Regions from separate parts of the Photorhabdus viridis genome, predicted to be linked through region 2. Evidence: predicted binding sites of a transcription regulator. Region 2 holds the regulator's gene; each other region holds the start of a gene.
What was found. The regulator Fur, encoded in region 2, represses iron uptake genes when iron is present. The targets are predictions, from matches to a motif close to ATAATAATGAGAACNACTATCAA.
Positions count from the first base shown of each region.

Region 1: fepB (Fe2+-enterobactin ABC transporter substrate-binding protein) is a predicted target of Fur. The motif match lies at 1,947-1,969, and genes of this name have one in related genera.
Region 3: ABR397_RS16980 (isochorismate synthase) is a predicted target of Fur. The motif match lies at 1,924-1,946, and genes of this name have one in related genera.
Region 4: feoA (ferrous iron transporter A) is a predicted target of Fur. The motif match lies at 2,053-2,075, and genes of this name have one in related genera.

Region 1 is NZ_JBEJZY010000041.1:39,034-43,210, forward strand. Features, by position in the region: gene ABR397_RS17005 (FecCD family ABC transporter permease) at 1-832, opposite strand, end outside; gene fepB (Fe2+-enterobactin ABC transporter substrate-binding protein) at 856-1,839, opposite strand; gene ABR397_RS17015 (condensation domain-containing protein) at 2,265-3,605, shown strand; partial or broken gene ABR397_RS17020 (Rpn family recombination-promoting nuclease/putative transposase) at 3,949-4,177, shown strand, end outside.
Region 2 is NZ_JBEJZY010000010.1:77,980-82,156, reverse strand. Features, by position in the region: gene ABR397_RS06055 (GlxA family transcriptional regulator) at 1-231, shown strand, start outside; gene ybfE (LexA regulated protein) at 371-658, shown strand; gene fldA (flavodoxin FldA) at 831-1,361, shown strand; gene fur (ferric iron uptake transcriptional regulator) at 1,715-2,161, shown strand; partial or broken gene ABR397_RS06035 (chitobiase/beta-hexosaminidase C-terminal domain-containing protein) at 2,238-2,579, opposite strand; partial or broken gene ABR397_RS06030 (multinuclear nonheme iron-dependent oxidase) at 2,928-3,323, shown strand; gene ABR397_RS06025 (hypothetical protein) at 3,298-3,804, shown strand; gene ABR397_RS06020 (MATE family efflux transporter) at 3,773-4,177, shown strand, end outside.
Region 3 is NZ_JBEJZY010000041.1:28,553-32,729, reverse strand. Features, by position in the region: gene ABR397_RS16990 (condensation domain-containing protein) at 1-956, shown strand, start outside; gene ABR397_RS16985 (ABC transporter ATP-binding protein) at 1,056-1,895, shown strand; gene ABR397_RS16980 (isochorismate synthase) at 2,221-3,402, shown strand; gene ABR397_RS16975 ((2,3-dihydroxybenzoyl)adenylate synthase) at 3,399-4,177, shown strand, end outside.
Region 4 is NZ_JBEJZY010000022.1:16,160-20,336, forward strand. Features, by position in the region: gene feoB (Fe(2+) transporter permease subunit FeoB) at 1-1,668, opposite strand, end outside; gene feoA (ferrous iron transporter A) at 1,716-1,949, opposite strand; gene ABR397_RS11135 (Tex family protein) at 2,224-4,177, opposite strand, start outside.

The sequences.
Region 1 (4,177 bases), on a different contig from region 2:
CGATGAAACTAATGGGCCCCGCCGCCGCCGTAGCGCCGCCAGATAATATAATGATGACCAGTGCAGATAGAATCCAGACTTTGGTTTGGCTAACACCCAATGATTTTCCCAGATCATGACCAAGTGCTACCGTATCAAGAGACTTTGTCAGCATTAAAGCAATTATCACTCCGGAGGCCGCCAGTATAGAAACAGGGAAAAGCACCTCATAACCTCGCCCTTGAAGTGAACCCACCACCCAGTGCCGGAATTGATTAAATACCTCATCTTCACTGTTTATGGTGATAATCTGGGTGACAGCAAGTAATACAACGGACAGTGCAGCGCCCGCCAATACCATTCTTACCGGGTTCAACCCATGCCGGATCCCCCCAAGCAGATACACGCCACCACCTGCAATTGTCGCCCCTGCCAGACCAAACCACATATAGCCAATAACATCGGAAATGCCAAAAAAAGCAATTGCTGAGACAATGGAAAGCGCAGCCCCGGCATTGACGCCCAAGATACCCGGATCAGCCAGTGGATTACGGGTAAGCGCCTGCATAATGGCGCCAGCGACACCCAATGAACAACCAACGATAATCGCCAGCAAAGTACGAGGCACTCTCAGATAACGAACCAATAAATGTTCACTATTGGCAGGATTAAAAGCGGTGAATGCCTCCCAGGTAACTTTAATCGTGACAGGGCGGGTCCCGACAAAAAGACTAAAAACTGAAAATACCACAAGTAATAACCCGCAAATCAGCAACCCTTTTCGCTGAAATTTGAATTGCCGGTTATCGGATTGCGCAACAGAATTAGCAACTGAAAAAATCAATTTTTTCATATCCAACTCAAACAATTGCTAAGTTATTTCGCTTTCGGCTTAATGCCAAACCGTTTAACAATGCTATCGGCAATTTCTTTTGCACTGTAATAGTCAATTCGAAACGAATTCACACCAAGACCATAGACTTGCCCTGTTTTGACTGAGGCCAAATTAGCGAGCACAGGATCCTTTAAGAATTCAGCCGCTCTGCGCTCTCCTGCACTTAAAAGAAATGTCGTTGGCGCGGTTAACTGAGTAATATTTTCATATTGCGCCCAAACAAAGTCACCGGTTTTATTCGCATTATTATGCCAAGCCGGATCTGCCGACTCGATAGTAAACCCAAGCTGTGAAAGCAACAAAGCATGCGGGCTTATACTCGTTGATATGGGGTTAATGGTTCCCGGCCCCGCATAGCTGATAATATTAACCTTACCTTCGGGGATAGCAATTTTTGCCCGGCACTCAGCAAGATAATGATCAAAACCAGTAATTCTGGCCGCAACTTTATCTTCAAGCCCTGTCGCCTTTCCTAATTCAGTCGCCAAATCCTGCCATGTCTGTTTACCATAATCTAAGATAATCGTAGGCGCGATTTGTTTAAGTTGTTCTACCTGAGCATATGCGGAATCAGCGCCGCTCATAGAAACCACGATCAAATCGGGCGCGACAACATAAGCCATTTCCAGATCAATATTGCCGGCTGACCAGAGCTTTTCAATTTTCCGCTCTTGAGCCACTTTGTCCCATTGCGCAAAAAATTTCCCATTCGTGGCCGTTGCACTCGCAACCACAGGCGCGTCAATCGATAACAGGATTCCGGTTATCGAAACAGTGGTCGATAAAATACGCTGAGGTTTTGTCGGAATTGTGGTGATAGCGCCATCAGCATTTTTAAAATCTCTTGGCCAGGAAAGGCTTTCCGTCTGAGCTGCATTTTTCGCGTTTACAGCATAAACAGTCCCCCCAAATAGAGTGACCAGAGTAATTACCAAGCCATATACAAGGGTTAATATCGATTTCATTCTGGCATTCTCAGACAGTGATTGTGGATCTGCGATGCAGAAACCCCGCATACCCATTCAGATAATCCAAAGTGGACGTAATGTATCATTTTGTCTAATATCCGACAATGAGATTAATAATGATTATCATATACAATAACGCTGATCACGAAATACGTCACATTCTTGTTGTATCACACAACAAATGTTTCATTTTCTCAGATATAAAACCAATTCAGATTTCAGCCAGAAACAATCAACGAAAAATGGTGATCAAACAGGAGAATAAATGTCATGGGAATAAATAGGCGATTATGCATTGGCTTGTTCAGACGGGAATATCGTGGCTTAACATTGTATGAACACCTATCACAAACATAGAAGAAAGCTTTATCTGTTTTTTTATTTTTTATTCTATTTTCTATGATGAATTCATGAGGTTTACAATGTTAAACATCGATCAAACTTCTAGCTGGATGCCATTGACGCAAGCACAACAATATTACTGGCACGAGTTCAGCCTGCATTCCGAAAAAGTTGTTTCGACTATCGCTCACTATCTTGATATTCAGGGCAATATCGATCAAGAAGCGCTTTGCAAAGCAATAACGACAGTGACCAATGAAACAGATGTGCTCTCTGTCCGTTTTAAACGCCTTGAAGAAGAACCGCTGCCTTTACAACAACCGAATCAAGCCGCCATACCACAGTTAAAATTCACCGATTTACAGACGCAGCCCGATCCTTTCCACACAGCGTTGCAACTTATGCGGGCCGATGTGGAATCTCCGCTGAATTTATTAACTCAACTGCTATCCGCTCAGTGGCTATTTAAATTAAGCGAGTCTCATTATCTCTGGTACAACCGGGCTCATCATATTCTGCTTGATGGATTTGGTATGGCGCTCATTGAACATCGTTGCGCGCATTTCTATTCGTACTATCTTGGTAAAGCTAATGCTGATGCTTCTTTTCACTCACTCAGCAGCTACTTTACTGAAGAACAAGAGTACTGTAACAGCGAGCAATATGAAAAGGATCGCTTATACTGGCAAAATTATCTTTCATCCGCGCGCCTTCCAACCGTGGATATCGCCCGTGCCGACTATAGCACCAAACACCATTACACCAGTTTTGCGCTCTCCGGGAATATTGTCACAGGCTTAACACGTTTATCGGCTGATACAGGTATCGCCTGGCCTGATCTGTTAATAGCGCTTTCAAGCATCTACCTGCTTCACTATTTCGCTGCACAGACACAAAATGGTGAATACTCAATGCCGTTATGGCTACCCTATATGAATCGCCGAACCCGTTTCAGAACCAATACACCGGCATTAATGACTAATATTCTTCCCTTATTGATAAACACCAATCCGGATGAAACATTAGAAACCTTTTTAAAAAAGACAATCAATGCGCTTCATACTCAACGAATTCATGCCAGATATCGTATAGAACAGATCTTTTTAGATCATAAACTACCTCAAGATACCCGTTATTTATTTTCGCCACTCATCAATGTGTTACCTTTTGACTCTCCCAATTTTGTCGATTGTCAAGTTAAACGCCATATACTTACCAGCGGGCTCTATGATTGCTTTAGCTTTAACATTATCTATCGCGGGAAAGTAGATGCCGGAGAATTAATTGTTGATCTTGATGCTGATTCAGCAATGTTTGGCAAAGAAGAGGTTGAAAACCATCAGAAAAACCTGACTGATTTTTTACAAAAAGTGCTCACAGGCAACTCTCTTTCCCTGCCAGTAAAAGCGCTTTATTCATAAAATAAAAAAATAAATTAATATATAAAGAGCCGGAGTTAAACTCCGGTTCAGAGCGCATGAGTCAGGTATTTCATTGATATAGTTAAAAACAGTCATCGTCAAAATTACTTTTTTATAAAAATAGGATGATCAAATTGCTTTAATGATGAAAAATTCCATAAAAATATTATCTAATGATCACAGAAATCATTAGATAATAAATCTGAACTTCGCTTAAGAAGAAAATAAAAGTATCTGAGATACGATCAACATTTTTGTCAAAGAAAATTTAAGACATCTCAGTCAGCTCGGTTTCTTGCTTAATATTCCTTCAATATAAAAGAAAGTATGCTACCATTCACCGATGAAGAAAAAAAAGACATCAACGCCACATGACGCTGTTTTTAAAAAGTTTTTAAGTCATATCGATACGGCCAGAGACTTCCTGGAGATTCATTTGCCTGCGACATTACGGGCAGTTTGTGATCTGGATACATTGCGGTTGGAATCAGGATCGTTTATTGAAGACAATCTGCGGGCGCATTATTCCGACATTTTGTATTCATTGAAAACGGCGCAGGGTGACGGTTACG
Region 2 (4,177 bases):
GAAAGGCAGATGAAGCGGCGCTTTAAAACAGCGACCGGCCAGACACCGATTCAATATATCCAGCAAATTCGGTTATCCCTGGCAAAATACTGCTTAGAAAAATCGAATAAGACTATAGAAGAAATCAGCCATGAAGTTGGCTATGAAGATACTCGCTACTTTAGAGAGTTATTTAAGAAATTGAATGGATTAACACCAATCGAGTACCGCAGAAAATACCAGTACCGTTAAAATCGGAACGCAATGGACATCCTTTACGAATAAACAGTGACACGGCTTTTTATCTTTGTCAGGCAGTAGCGATACACGGGAAGCTGGGGTATCATGGCGTGCTATATTTTATGGTATACGCCCTTTAGTAGTTGAATTTATGGCAAAAGAACAAATGGATCGCACTACTCTGGATTTGTTCGCAAATGAACGCAGACCGGGGCGCCCAAAAACCAACCCACTTTCCAGGGATGAACAGCTCAGAGTCAATAAACGTAACCAGCTTCGCCGTGATAAGGTGCGTGGTCTGCGTCGTGTGGAATTGAAAATAAATGCTGACGCAGTCGATGCGCTGAACTTTCTTGCGCAGCAACGCAATATCAGCCGCAGTGAACTCATTGAGCAAATTTTGCTGGCCCAGTTAGCAGAAAGTGATATCACTGCCTGATAGCATTGAAGGCACGAAATCACACAAATTTGACAGAATTGTCCTTGCTGTTTGGTCAGAATAGGATTTTATTTTTTTATTAATACAATCAGAATTTTTCTGCTGATTTTAACATTTTACACATACATCTCAAACGGAAATACACGAATAAAACAAGAGGTTATATAATTTTATGGCAATTATAGGTATATTCTTTGGTAGCGATACCGGCAACACAGAAAATATTGCCAAAAAAATCCAGAAAATTCTGGGTTCCGATGTTGCTGAAGTCCACGATATTGCCAAGAGCAGTAAAGAAGATATCGAACAGTTCGATATTCTGCTGCTCGGCATCCCCACCTGGTACTACGGAGAAGCTCAGTGTGACTGGGATGATTTCTTCCCTACTCTAGAAGAGATCGATTTTGACGGGAAGCTGGTTGCTCTTTTCGGTTGCGGCGATCAGGAAGATTACGCGGAATATTTCTGTGATGCGATGGGAACTATCCGTGACATTATTGAACCCCGTGGAGCAATTATTGTTGGTCACTGGCCAACGGCGGGTTATCACTTTGAAGAATCAAAAGGTCTGGCTGATGATGACCATTTTATTGGGCTGGCTATTGATGAAGACCGCCAACCAGAATTAACCGAAGAACGCGTTAATTCCTGGGCTAAACAGATCTACGAAGAGATGAGTCTGGCGGAAATTATTGCCGGATAGGAATTTACCCCGATAGGCGTATATTGTTGCAGACCATTCCTTATCAATAGTGAATACGCAGTAGGTGAGTAGTCATTCGCTTTGCTCACACTGTGGTATCGCTTTTGTCAACACTCTGCTCATATCCGCTCTTTTTATTACGAAAAATGGCAAAAAAACAACCTAAACATTATAAATAGTAAGGTTATTCCTGCGTTTTACAAATGATTATTCTGGCAAAATGTGTAATGATAGTTAAGGTTAACGTGGTTTTCATTTCCACTAGCCATGCCTATAATCATAATCTGATAACTAACTGGTACTTTTTGAAGTATCGCTAAGTTCACTTTACTGAGTAACAGGACTGAATCCGCATGACCGACAACAATAAGGCATTAAAAGATGCTGGACTTAAAGTAACACTTCCACGATTGAAAATACTGGAAGTGTTACAGGATCCTGAATACCACCACGTCAGTGCGGAAGATCTCTATAAGAAACTGATTGATAACGGTGAAGAGATTGGCCTCGCTACTGTCTATCGCGTGTTGAATCAGTTTGATGATGCCGGCATTGTCACCCGTCATAATTTTGAAGGTGGCAAATCGGTTTTTGAACTCACTCAACAACACCACCACGACCATTTGATCTGTCTGGATTGCGGTAAAGTCATTGAATTCAGTGACAAACAGATCGAAAAACGCCAAAAGAATATCGCTGAACGTTATGGGATTAAACTCTCAAACCACAGTCTTTATTTATATGGTCATTGCTCCGCAGGTAATTGCCGCGAAGACAGTAGTGCACATGACGAGAAGTAATTCATTCCTGAGCCGATAATTTTTTATCTACCTAGAGAGGGAAACCCGTCAGGGTTCCCCTCTTGCTATAACATTATCATGCCTTTACATGATCAATCCGGCTGTAACGTTGACCATCCGGACTAACAGAACGGATCAACACATTACCTTTCACTTTCGGACGTTTATAATTGTCATAAATCTTCCAGCTACTACCGCCATCAGTTGAATACTGAATAACCAACCCTGGCAAAGCAATATTGGCTTTCAGAACACCGCGTTTTACCTTAGCTCCGGGTACCGGTAGACGGTAAGCAATTCCTGCTCTATCCAGTTTAACAAGCTCACGCTGCCCTATCAGGTTAGCGAACCGGGTCCAATCACGATTCAGTGCATTTATATCAACTTTATTCGTTTCTCCTCCCTTATATTCCTGACCTAGAACATTCATCAGGAAGGTCATAACGAGCTATAACATGTTTTTCCCGAAAGTCAGAGCCAAATGATTATCCTATCTCAATCTATTACGGGACACAGCCTAGTACTACAGCCGTACTTACTTTTTTCAACAGAAAAGACACTCATAGAAAAGCTTAATTCATGCGGTTTCTCAGAGTTGTGAGCATCAAGGAAAATGCAACTTTCTGGTATCTACGGCTGTAGTACTAAATAAGATTTCATAATTATGCTCCACTTCCAACCAACCCTTGAATACCAAAAAATACAGCCTTTTCATCTAAGCGATCCGTAAAATCAGTGAGATAGGCTACAGAACCAACATTGTTCAAAAAGAAAACAAAATTTAGAAAACTTCCCTTCAATACTTGATGAAAACGCTAGGCTACAACCAGATTTCTTTAAAGAAATGACAAAAAAATGCGGCAATGGACTTTTGTTTGATATATCAAATGCTGTAATTGCACAAGAAAACACGGGAACCCCATTTAAAGAATGGCTTGATATAGAAATAAACCATCTTCACATTGGTGGTTATGCAGAAACATCATTACGTCCTGGTTTCTTAGTTGACACTCATGCACATAGAATATCTAATCTTTCATTAGAGTATTTTAATAAATTAGAAACAGAGAGTAAGGGCAACCTTACATCACTATCTGTTGAAAGAGATGATAATTTTGTATTAGGAGACTGGATTAATGACATCGAATTATGCAGACAATAGAAATTGTTACTCTTATGTTGTAACTGGAGAGTCCGCATCAGAACTACCAAAAAACAAATCAGACTCTCTATCTAAACTCATGATCTATAATATAACTAGTATATTAAACAATCCTCTGAGCAGATCTAAAGCTGAAGTTTCTTTTGAAGAAGCAGAGGAATTTATACGTTGGGCAAACAAGAGGAAATATCATCTCGACTGGAGAATATTTTCATACTTTTTATCTTTCAGACATGAAAATAAAAAAAACCTTACAGATGAAATGATTAATGATTTATTAATCTTCTCAGCAAGCCAATGGACTTATTTTGATAAAAGCGACAAAGAAGAGGTAATAATATACTCCAAAATTAAAGAAGGATATAAGTTTATAGCAAAAAAGTCAAAAAAAGCGTCAATTGCGAGAAAATTATACATAGCCAAGATTGATATTATGGATGATGGATCTCATGATAGAAGAAAAGAAATTATATATATTTGACAAGGGTATTATATTGCCATCGATAACAATGTTTAAGAGTAGAATGCTAAACATGGCAATGCAACTCATTATTACCGCACTAATATATCAATTGTCTGCAAACAATGCTGGATTTTTTTTACTATCATCACAGTTGGTTCAGATATTTGTTGTTGCCTCATGTACCTTTTTCATAGGCATTAATATAAAATCAGACATTAAAAATAAAAACTACACTTACGAAAACTACACTTGGCTTTTAATAACAGCGACGATAATAGGTTTATTAATAACTCTAATATCTGGGATATCAATACATTATTACAGTGACCATGCAGTAACAAAAAGAACAGCATTGATACTATCAATCGGCATTATACCATTATGTATATAT
Region 3 (4,177 bases), on a different contig from region 2:
CACTTGATGAATGGTCTGTTACTTTGCTGATGGAAGAGCTGAAACATGCCTATAAATATAGGTTGATAAATGAGACGCCAACATGGCAAGAGCAACCTTTACCATTCCTTCAATATGCAATCAGGCAAAATAGTGAGGGAATGAATCAGTCTCATCTTGATTATTGGGTTAATAATTTACGGGGCGCGCCAAGCGGGGAACCCATTTTTAAAAATGCGGCCACCGAGTTATCTGGGCAGGCGAATTCCTGTGAAGGCATTGAGTTTGGGATTGAAAAAGTGGTGGCTCAAGGCTTGCAGTCACTTGCCAGAAAAAATGGCGCTTCATTCTTTAATATTCTTTACGCCAGTATTGTTGCATCGCTCAATTTACTGGGGGCAACCGATGATCTTATGGTGGGAACATCGGCTTCAGGACGTGATGACGCGAGCTTCTTTGACACTGTTGGTTATTTTACTACGGTTGTGATACACAGGGTTCGCTTTACTGAACAGATGACATTTACTGATCTGATCACTCAGGTTAAGAACAACATCAATGACTCGTTGCCTTATACCGATATTCCTATTGATCTGATTGAAGAAGCCTTATCAGGCCATGCAGATCAAGGAAAAGATCATTTATTCGAGGTATATATTCAGTTACATGCAAAAAATAGTTTGAGTGGTGAGTTCCATATGTTGGATGGAAGCCATATTGCATTTCAGCAGATTGTTTTGGAAAAGCAGGAATCGTTACTGGGGCTCCACTTTGAAATTATGGAAGAGATGATTGCAGGTGAAGAAATGGTACGTGTTTTGTTTAATTATCGTTCAGATCGTTATAGTGCGGCTCAAATTGCTCAAATATCAGAGACTATCAATGGTATTTTGAGGCTGTTTGCAAAAACACAGGATAGCAATATACCGCTTAGGACGATCTTGCCAAGATTATCCGAGCGCATAGAAACCTTTTGAATACCAGAGTTTCTATTCAACACTGAATAATCCTCTTGCAGTCTGCATTGATATGAATCTTGATGCAGACTGATTAATAACGTTTTTGTGAGAGAATTGATGACAACGCTAACGCTAAAACATGATAACCAAAGTGTTTTATCACCTTGTCGCTTGAGTGTGGAAGAATTGCGTCTGGGCTACGGTGAACATATTGTCTGTGATGAACTGAATCTGCGTATCCCTGATGGTCGTTTTACCGTGATTATCGGTCCTAATGGCTGTGGTAAATCCACGCTGTTGAGAAGTTTATGTCGTCTGCTGCGTCCGGAATATGGCAGGGTTTGCCTTGATGGTCATGATATTCACGCTATACCAACACGCGCTTTGGCCCGTCAGCTGGGGTTATTACCGCAAAGTGTGCAGGCTCCTCAGGGGATCAAAGTGGTTGATTTAGTCGCGCGCGGGCGTTTTCCCCACCAGCGGTTATTACGTCAATGGAGTCATGAGGATTATGAAGCGGTGCGCCAGGCAATGGATGCGACCGGTGTGACCCAGCTTGCTGAATGTGTTGTTGATGAACTTTCAGGTGGGCAGCGCCAACGGGTTTGGGTTGCTATGGTGCTGGCTCAGCAAACGCCATTGTTACTGCTTGATGAACCGACAACCTATCTTGATATTGCTCATCAAATTGAGTTGCTTGAGCTGTTTTGTCGCCTTAATCAAGGATCCGGATATACGCTTATTGCTGTGCTTCATGATTTGAATCAGGCTTGCCGGTATGCAGATCATTTGATTGTGATGGCGGGGGGACGGATTGTGGTGGAAGGGGCGCCTGGTGAGATCATTACAACAACGTTAGTCTCTGAGGTTTTTGGACTCGATTGTGTCATTATTGATGATCCCGTCAGCCATACCCCCTTAATTATTCCGCAGGGACGGCGTTTTACAAAGGGATAGATATGATTTTTAAATGTATTTTTTAATAATAATATTGATGATTATTATCATTAAAATAATATTAATATCGTTGAGCTATGCCTGATAGATTCAATCAACAACTTTTAATATCAGGCAGAATAACAGGATGGCGCGAAATGAGATCTCCAAATGGAATAAGGGGGGAATGTTTTAAATATATACATTTTTATAAAATTAAATCATATCGAAGTTTTATTATTGGCAATTTACGTCGTTATTTTATTTATAGCAAGTGGTGCAAAGTTATGTCGAGGCAAGAATTCCATTTTCGTGGTCACACGATTAACAGATAGAGGTAAAACTTGTGCCAGATCTATATAGAGATACTTTGCTGACTGGTTTTAATGATCTTAATAATAAGGATTTTCTGTTTCTTTCATCCAGTAAAAGTCTATTGGCACAAGGGCAATATGCGATTGTGTCAAGGCCACTTAATGATGCAGCAAACCCTGATAGCCTGATTCAGCAAGAAATACGTCAATTATTCCAACAAGCGAAGAGTGATGGGATTGAAAATCCTGTTCTGGTGGGGGCAATTCCATTCGATAAACAGCAAAATGCGGCGCTTTTTGTCCCTGAACAATGCAATTGGTTCCAAAGAAAGCAGTTTCCCTCGCTTATTGCCAATTCAATCTATACAGAAAAAAGACGTACCCAGTGGCCTGATAAAGCACACTTTAGCCAGATGGTGAACACTGCGATTGATGCAATGCGCAATCATACATTAGACAAAGTTGTTCTTTCGCGGCTACTCGATATTGAAACCCATCAGCCATTAGATTCAATTCAACTATTACGGCATCTTAATCGGCAAAATAGTTGGTGTTATAACTTCCATGTTCCGTTGGAAAATGGAGCATTGATTGGGGCGAGCCCAGAATTATTAGTGCGTAAACAGGGCAATACTATCTTTTCTCAGCCGCTGGCAGGCTCTGCAAAGCGCAGTGAAAACCAGCAAGATGATTACAAATTACGCCAGGCGCTTATTCAGTCCGTCAAAGATAATTATGAGCATCGGTTGGTAACCGATATGATGAGAAACGTACTTGAAAGCCGTTGTCAAAAATTACATATCTCTGAAATGCCTTCCACCATCAGCACGCCAGTACTTTGGCACCTTGCCACCGATATTGAGGGAGAGTTAAAGGCGCCACAGGAAAATGCACTTTCTGTTGCTTGCCTGCTTCATCCTACTCCGGCCCTCTGTGGCACACCGTATCAGACCGCGAAAAACTTAATTGAGGAATTAGAGCCGTTTAAACGAAACCTCTTTGGCGGCATTGTGGGGTGGTGTGACGAGAAAGGGAATGGTGAGTGGGTGGTGACTATCCGCTGTGGTGAAGTGAATGGTTCACGGGTAAGACTATTTGCGGGAGCTGGCATTGTGCCTGATTCGAAACCAGAGTCAGAGTGGCAGGAAACAGAGGTTAAGTTTTCAACGATGATGCGTGCATTCGAGTTTTCACAGGAGGCATGCCCAGCATGATAGTTGAATTTAATCGTTGGCCGAAAGCGCTGGAACAGCGCTATCGTCAGTGTGGTTATTGGATAGATCTCCCGCTTAGTGACATTTTGACCCGTCAGTCAAACAACGGGCAAATTGCGCTTATCTGTGGAGATCGTCAGTTCAGCTATGCTGAACTTAACCTGTTGGTGGATAGTTTGGCCGCAGCATTACAACGACAAGGCGTTAAACGAGGACAAACTGCCTTAATTCAATTGGGGAATGGGGCCGAGTTTTATATTGTTTTCTTTGCTTTATTACGGCTTGGGGTCGTTCCGGTCAACGCTATATTTAGCCATCAGCGCAGTGAACTTTGTGCTTATGCTGATCAGATTAACCCCGCACTGTTGATTGCTGATCGCAACCATTCCTTGTTTAGCGACGACAATTTTATTGATGAGCTCAGAGCCTGTACGCCGTCTTTGCGTCACGTTGTCTTATTTGGTGATAATGGCAGTATTCTGGATTTTGAGACGCTATTGGCAGAAGGCGCGGATGATTTTATCGCTGATCCAACACCGGCTGATGAAGTCGCATTTTTCCAATTGTCGGGGGGGAGTACAGGGACACCTAAACTTATTCCCCGAACGCATAATGATTATTATTACAGTATTCGCGCCAGTGTGGAAATTTGCCAGTTTAATGCTGAAACTCGCTATTTATGCGCACTTCCTGCTGCGCATAACTTTCCTATGAGCTCACCGGGGGCATTAGGGGCGTTTTACAGCGGAGGGCAAGTTATTTTAGCGAATAACCC
Region 4 (4,177 bases), on a different contig from region 2:
TGTAATAACTTTGCTAACCGAAGCCAGTGCTGATTCGTTGATGCTATCCACGGTTTTACCAGAGAAAGAGAAGCTATTGAGCGCGCCAATAAACATACTGGCGATAACGATAACTTTACCTGCACGGATAACAAAACCTTTTAGGCGTTGCCATGTTTGCAACAACAGGGTTTTTAGGTGTGGAATATGGTAAACCGGAAGTTCCATAACGAATGGCGAGGCTTCACCACGCATGATGGTGTATTTCAGCATCAGGCCAGTCAAAATCGCGACGACAATGCCTAATATATAAAGAGAGAAAACAACGGTTGCACCGTTTTTGCCGAAGAATGCAGCGGCAAAAACGGCAAAGATTGCTAGCCGTGCACCACAAGACATAAATGGCGCCATCATAATCGTGATCAGACGTTCACGCGGTGCATCCAGCGTTCTCGCGCCCATAATTGAGGGTACGTTACAACCAAAGCCAACGATCAACGGAACAAAAGATTTACCTGGCAGCCCCAGAACCTGCATCAGACGGTCCATGACAAACGCAGCCCGCGCCATATAGCCGGAGTCTTCAAGGAAAGAGAGGAACAAATACATCATGCCGATTTGTGGTACCAATGGCAGAACTGTGTTGATACCGCCGCCAATACCTTGCGCGAGGAAAATAGTCAGCCATTCAGGAAAACTTAATGTATGACCAAGCCATTGAACGCCATGAATGAAAACAGCGATAGAACCACCGTCGAAAATAGGCTGTAATGCACCACCGATATTAATCGCCAGTACGAACATTAAATACATAACAGCCAGGAAAATGGGCACACCCAACCAGCGGTTGAGAATGACGTTATCAATTGCCTGGGTCAGTTTGTTTGGCATAGCTTTTTGGCTGTCGATCACCGCCATGCATAATGTGTTAATACTTTGATAGCGTGAATCGGCAATAACCAGTTCAAGTTCTGCGTATTGCTGTTGTTGCAAGCGTTCTTTGGATTCAGCCAGCATTGAAGTCGGAAGGCCGGAATGTTCCAGGCTGTAAATGTCCCCTTCAAGTATCTGAAGAGCTAACCAACGGCGTTGTTGAGCATTAAAATCGTCTGAAATTGTACCAGATAACTGATCAACTTCTTGCAACAAGCAATCAGGATAGCGAATCAGCGACTGCCCGGAGTTCTGTTTATGGCGGTCAATCGCTTGTTTCAGCTCATTGAGTCCGGTTGCACGGGTCGAAACCATTGGAATGACCGGGCAGCCAAGGCGCTTCTCCAATTCAGCAATATTGATTTGAATATGCTGGCTTTTAGCGATATCCAGCATATTCAGCGCAACAATGCATGGAATGCCTAATTCCAGCAGTTGTAATGTCAGATAGAGATTTCGCTCAAGGTTAGAAGCGTCTACGACGTTAATTAGCATGTCAGCATCACCGCTCAAGATATAGTGGCAGGCTATCTGCTCATCAAGTGATGTTTGTTCAGAAATTGTGGTCAAAGAGTAGGTTCCCGGCAGGTCAACCAGCTCAATTTTATGGTCTTCAGTGGTAAAACGGCCAACTTTGCGTTCTACCGTGACGCCTGCCCAGTTGCCTACACGTTGACGGGCACCAGTAAGTTGGTTAAATAATGTCGTTTTGCCGGCGTTGGGATTGCCGATTAAGCCAATGGTTAGTGCTTTCATGTTCTTGGTGCCAGATTAGGAGTAACAGTTTTATTGCTTGCAATGGATTATGCATTGCATTGGACGTTGTCTAATGTGAGAAATTCCAAGTCTTTTTTTCTCAGAATCAGGTTAACTCTACGGGTCTCAATTTGTATCGGATCACCTAAAGGCGCTAAACGAACAACATGAAAAGAGGAACCGGGCAACATGCCTAATGACAGTAATTTCTGTCGGTAAGCCGGGCTGATCTTGGGAGAAAAGCCAATAATCTTGTAACTGTGGTCTGGAAGAAGTTGCATATAACCTTCCGGGATGTGTGATAAATAAAATAATCTCGAGAACCAGGGCCGTACTAAGATAGTATATAAAGTACGATTTTTATCCTATGTATGTTAATTGCAAATAAGAATAATAACCAACATTAATTTCAACGTTAATCGCATTTTCAATCATTGATGTTCAATAAGTAACCGAAATTGGCAGAGGTAAGTGCATTTGGATTTTGCTTGATCACCGAACCGAGATGAGATACGCACTGCCAAAGCAGTGCATATTGTTGCGATTATAAAACTATCAACGTTTTTTTCCGAATGCGGCGGCCAGTGCGTCGCTCATGGCACTGTTTCCGGCTGGCGTTGAAGCGCGCGGAGGAGTACGGTTTCTGTCATTGCGCTCAGGGCGGCGGTCAGTTTGAGTATTGCTACTGCGGCGCGAGTTGGTCTCTCCCGGTTGTTCATCAAGACGCATGGTCAGAGCGATACGCTTACGGTTCAGGTCAACTTCCAGCACTTTGACTTTGACGATATCGCCTGCTTTTACCACAGTGTGAGGATCTTCCACAAAGCGATCTGACAGCGAAGAGATGTGCACCAGGCCATCTTGATGAACACCAATGTCAACAAATGCGCCGAAGTTAGTCACGTTAGTGACCGCACCTTCTAGTACCATCCCCGGGCGCAGATCATTCATCGTTTCCACACCGTCGGCGAAGGTCGCGGTTTTAAACTCTGGGCGTGGGTCACGGCCTGGTTTTTCCAACTCTTTCAGAATATCGGTAACGGTTGGAACACCAAATTGTTCTGTGGTGAAATCCTGAGGCTTCAATCCACGCAGTGAGGATGGATTGCCCATCAATTCCTGGAGTTTTTGTTCAGTGGCCGCCAGAATTTTCTCAACCACCGGATAGGCTTCCGGGTGAACAGTCGATGCATCCAACGGGTTATTACCGTGATTGATACGCAGGAAGCCGGCGCACTGTTCAAACGCTTTTGGCCCAAGACGGCTGACTTTCAGTAATTGTGCACGGTTATTGAAGCGGCCATTCTCATCGCGCCAGTTTATGATGTTCTGGGCAATCATACGGGTCAGTCCGGCGACTCTGGTTAATAGAGGAACAGACGCGGTATTCAGATCCACGCCGACGGCGTTTACACAATCCTCAACTACCGCGTCCAGTTTTTTGGCAAGTTGGGTCTGGCTGACATCATGTTGATATTGACCTACGCCGATAGATTTCGGATCGATTTTCACTAATTCAGCCAATGGGTCTTGCAGGCGGCGGGCGATAGAGACTGCACCGCGCAGTGAAACGTCCAGGTCAGGAAATTCCTGTGCTGCCAGTTCAGATGCAGAATAAACAGATGCTCCTGCCTCACTGACAATGACTTTTTGGGCTTTTATCTCCGGGAACTGTTTTTGGACATCTGCGAAGAAACGTTCTGTTTCGCGGGAGGCGGTTCCGTTACCGATAGCGACTAGTTCCACCTGATGTTTGATACACAACCCGGCTACGCTTGCGGCTGCTTTGGCCGTTTGCCCGGTGTGCGGATAGATAGTGTCTGTGGCAATCAGTTTGCCGGTTGCATCAATGACGGCAACTTTAACACCGGTACGCAGACCCGGATCAAGCCCCATTGTTGCGCGCATACCTGCTGGTGCGGCCATCAACAGATCTTGCAGGTTACGGGCGAATACCTTGATAGCTTCATCTTCTGCTTTTTCACGTAAAGTGCTCATCAATTCCGTTTCGAGATGCAGTAATACTTTGACACGCCAGGTCCAGTTTACAACGGCTTTGCGCCAGCTATCCGCCGGGGCATTATTCAGGCGCAGATTAAGATGTTGGGTAATAATCTGTTCGCAGTAACTCTCTTTGGGTGGTTCATCAAACTGGGGATCAGCATTTAGGGAAAGTTGCAGCATGCTTTCATTGCGGCCACGGAACATGGCTAATGCGCGATGAGAAGGGACCTGTGCGATAGGTTCATGGTAATCAAAATAATCACGGAATTTAGCGCCTTCTTCTTCTTTTCCTGAGGCGACTTTGGCGACCAGATGGGCATTTTTCCATAAATAGTCACGAACTTTTGCCAATAATGCTGCATCTTCAGCGAAACGCTCCATCAGGATATAACGAGCGCCATCCAGAGCGGTTTTCGTATCGGCTACACCTTTATCGGCATCAACAAAGGTGGCGGCAATTTGTTCTGGTTCTTGTTGTGGATCTTGCCACAGAGAGTTAGCCAGA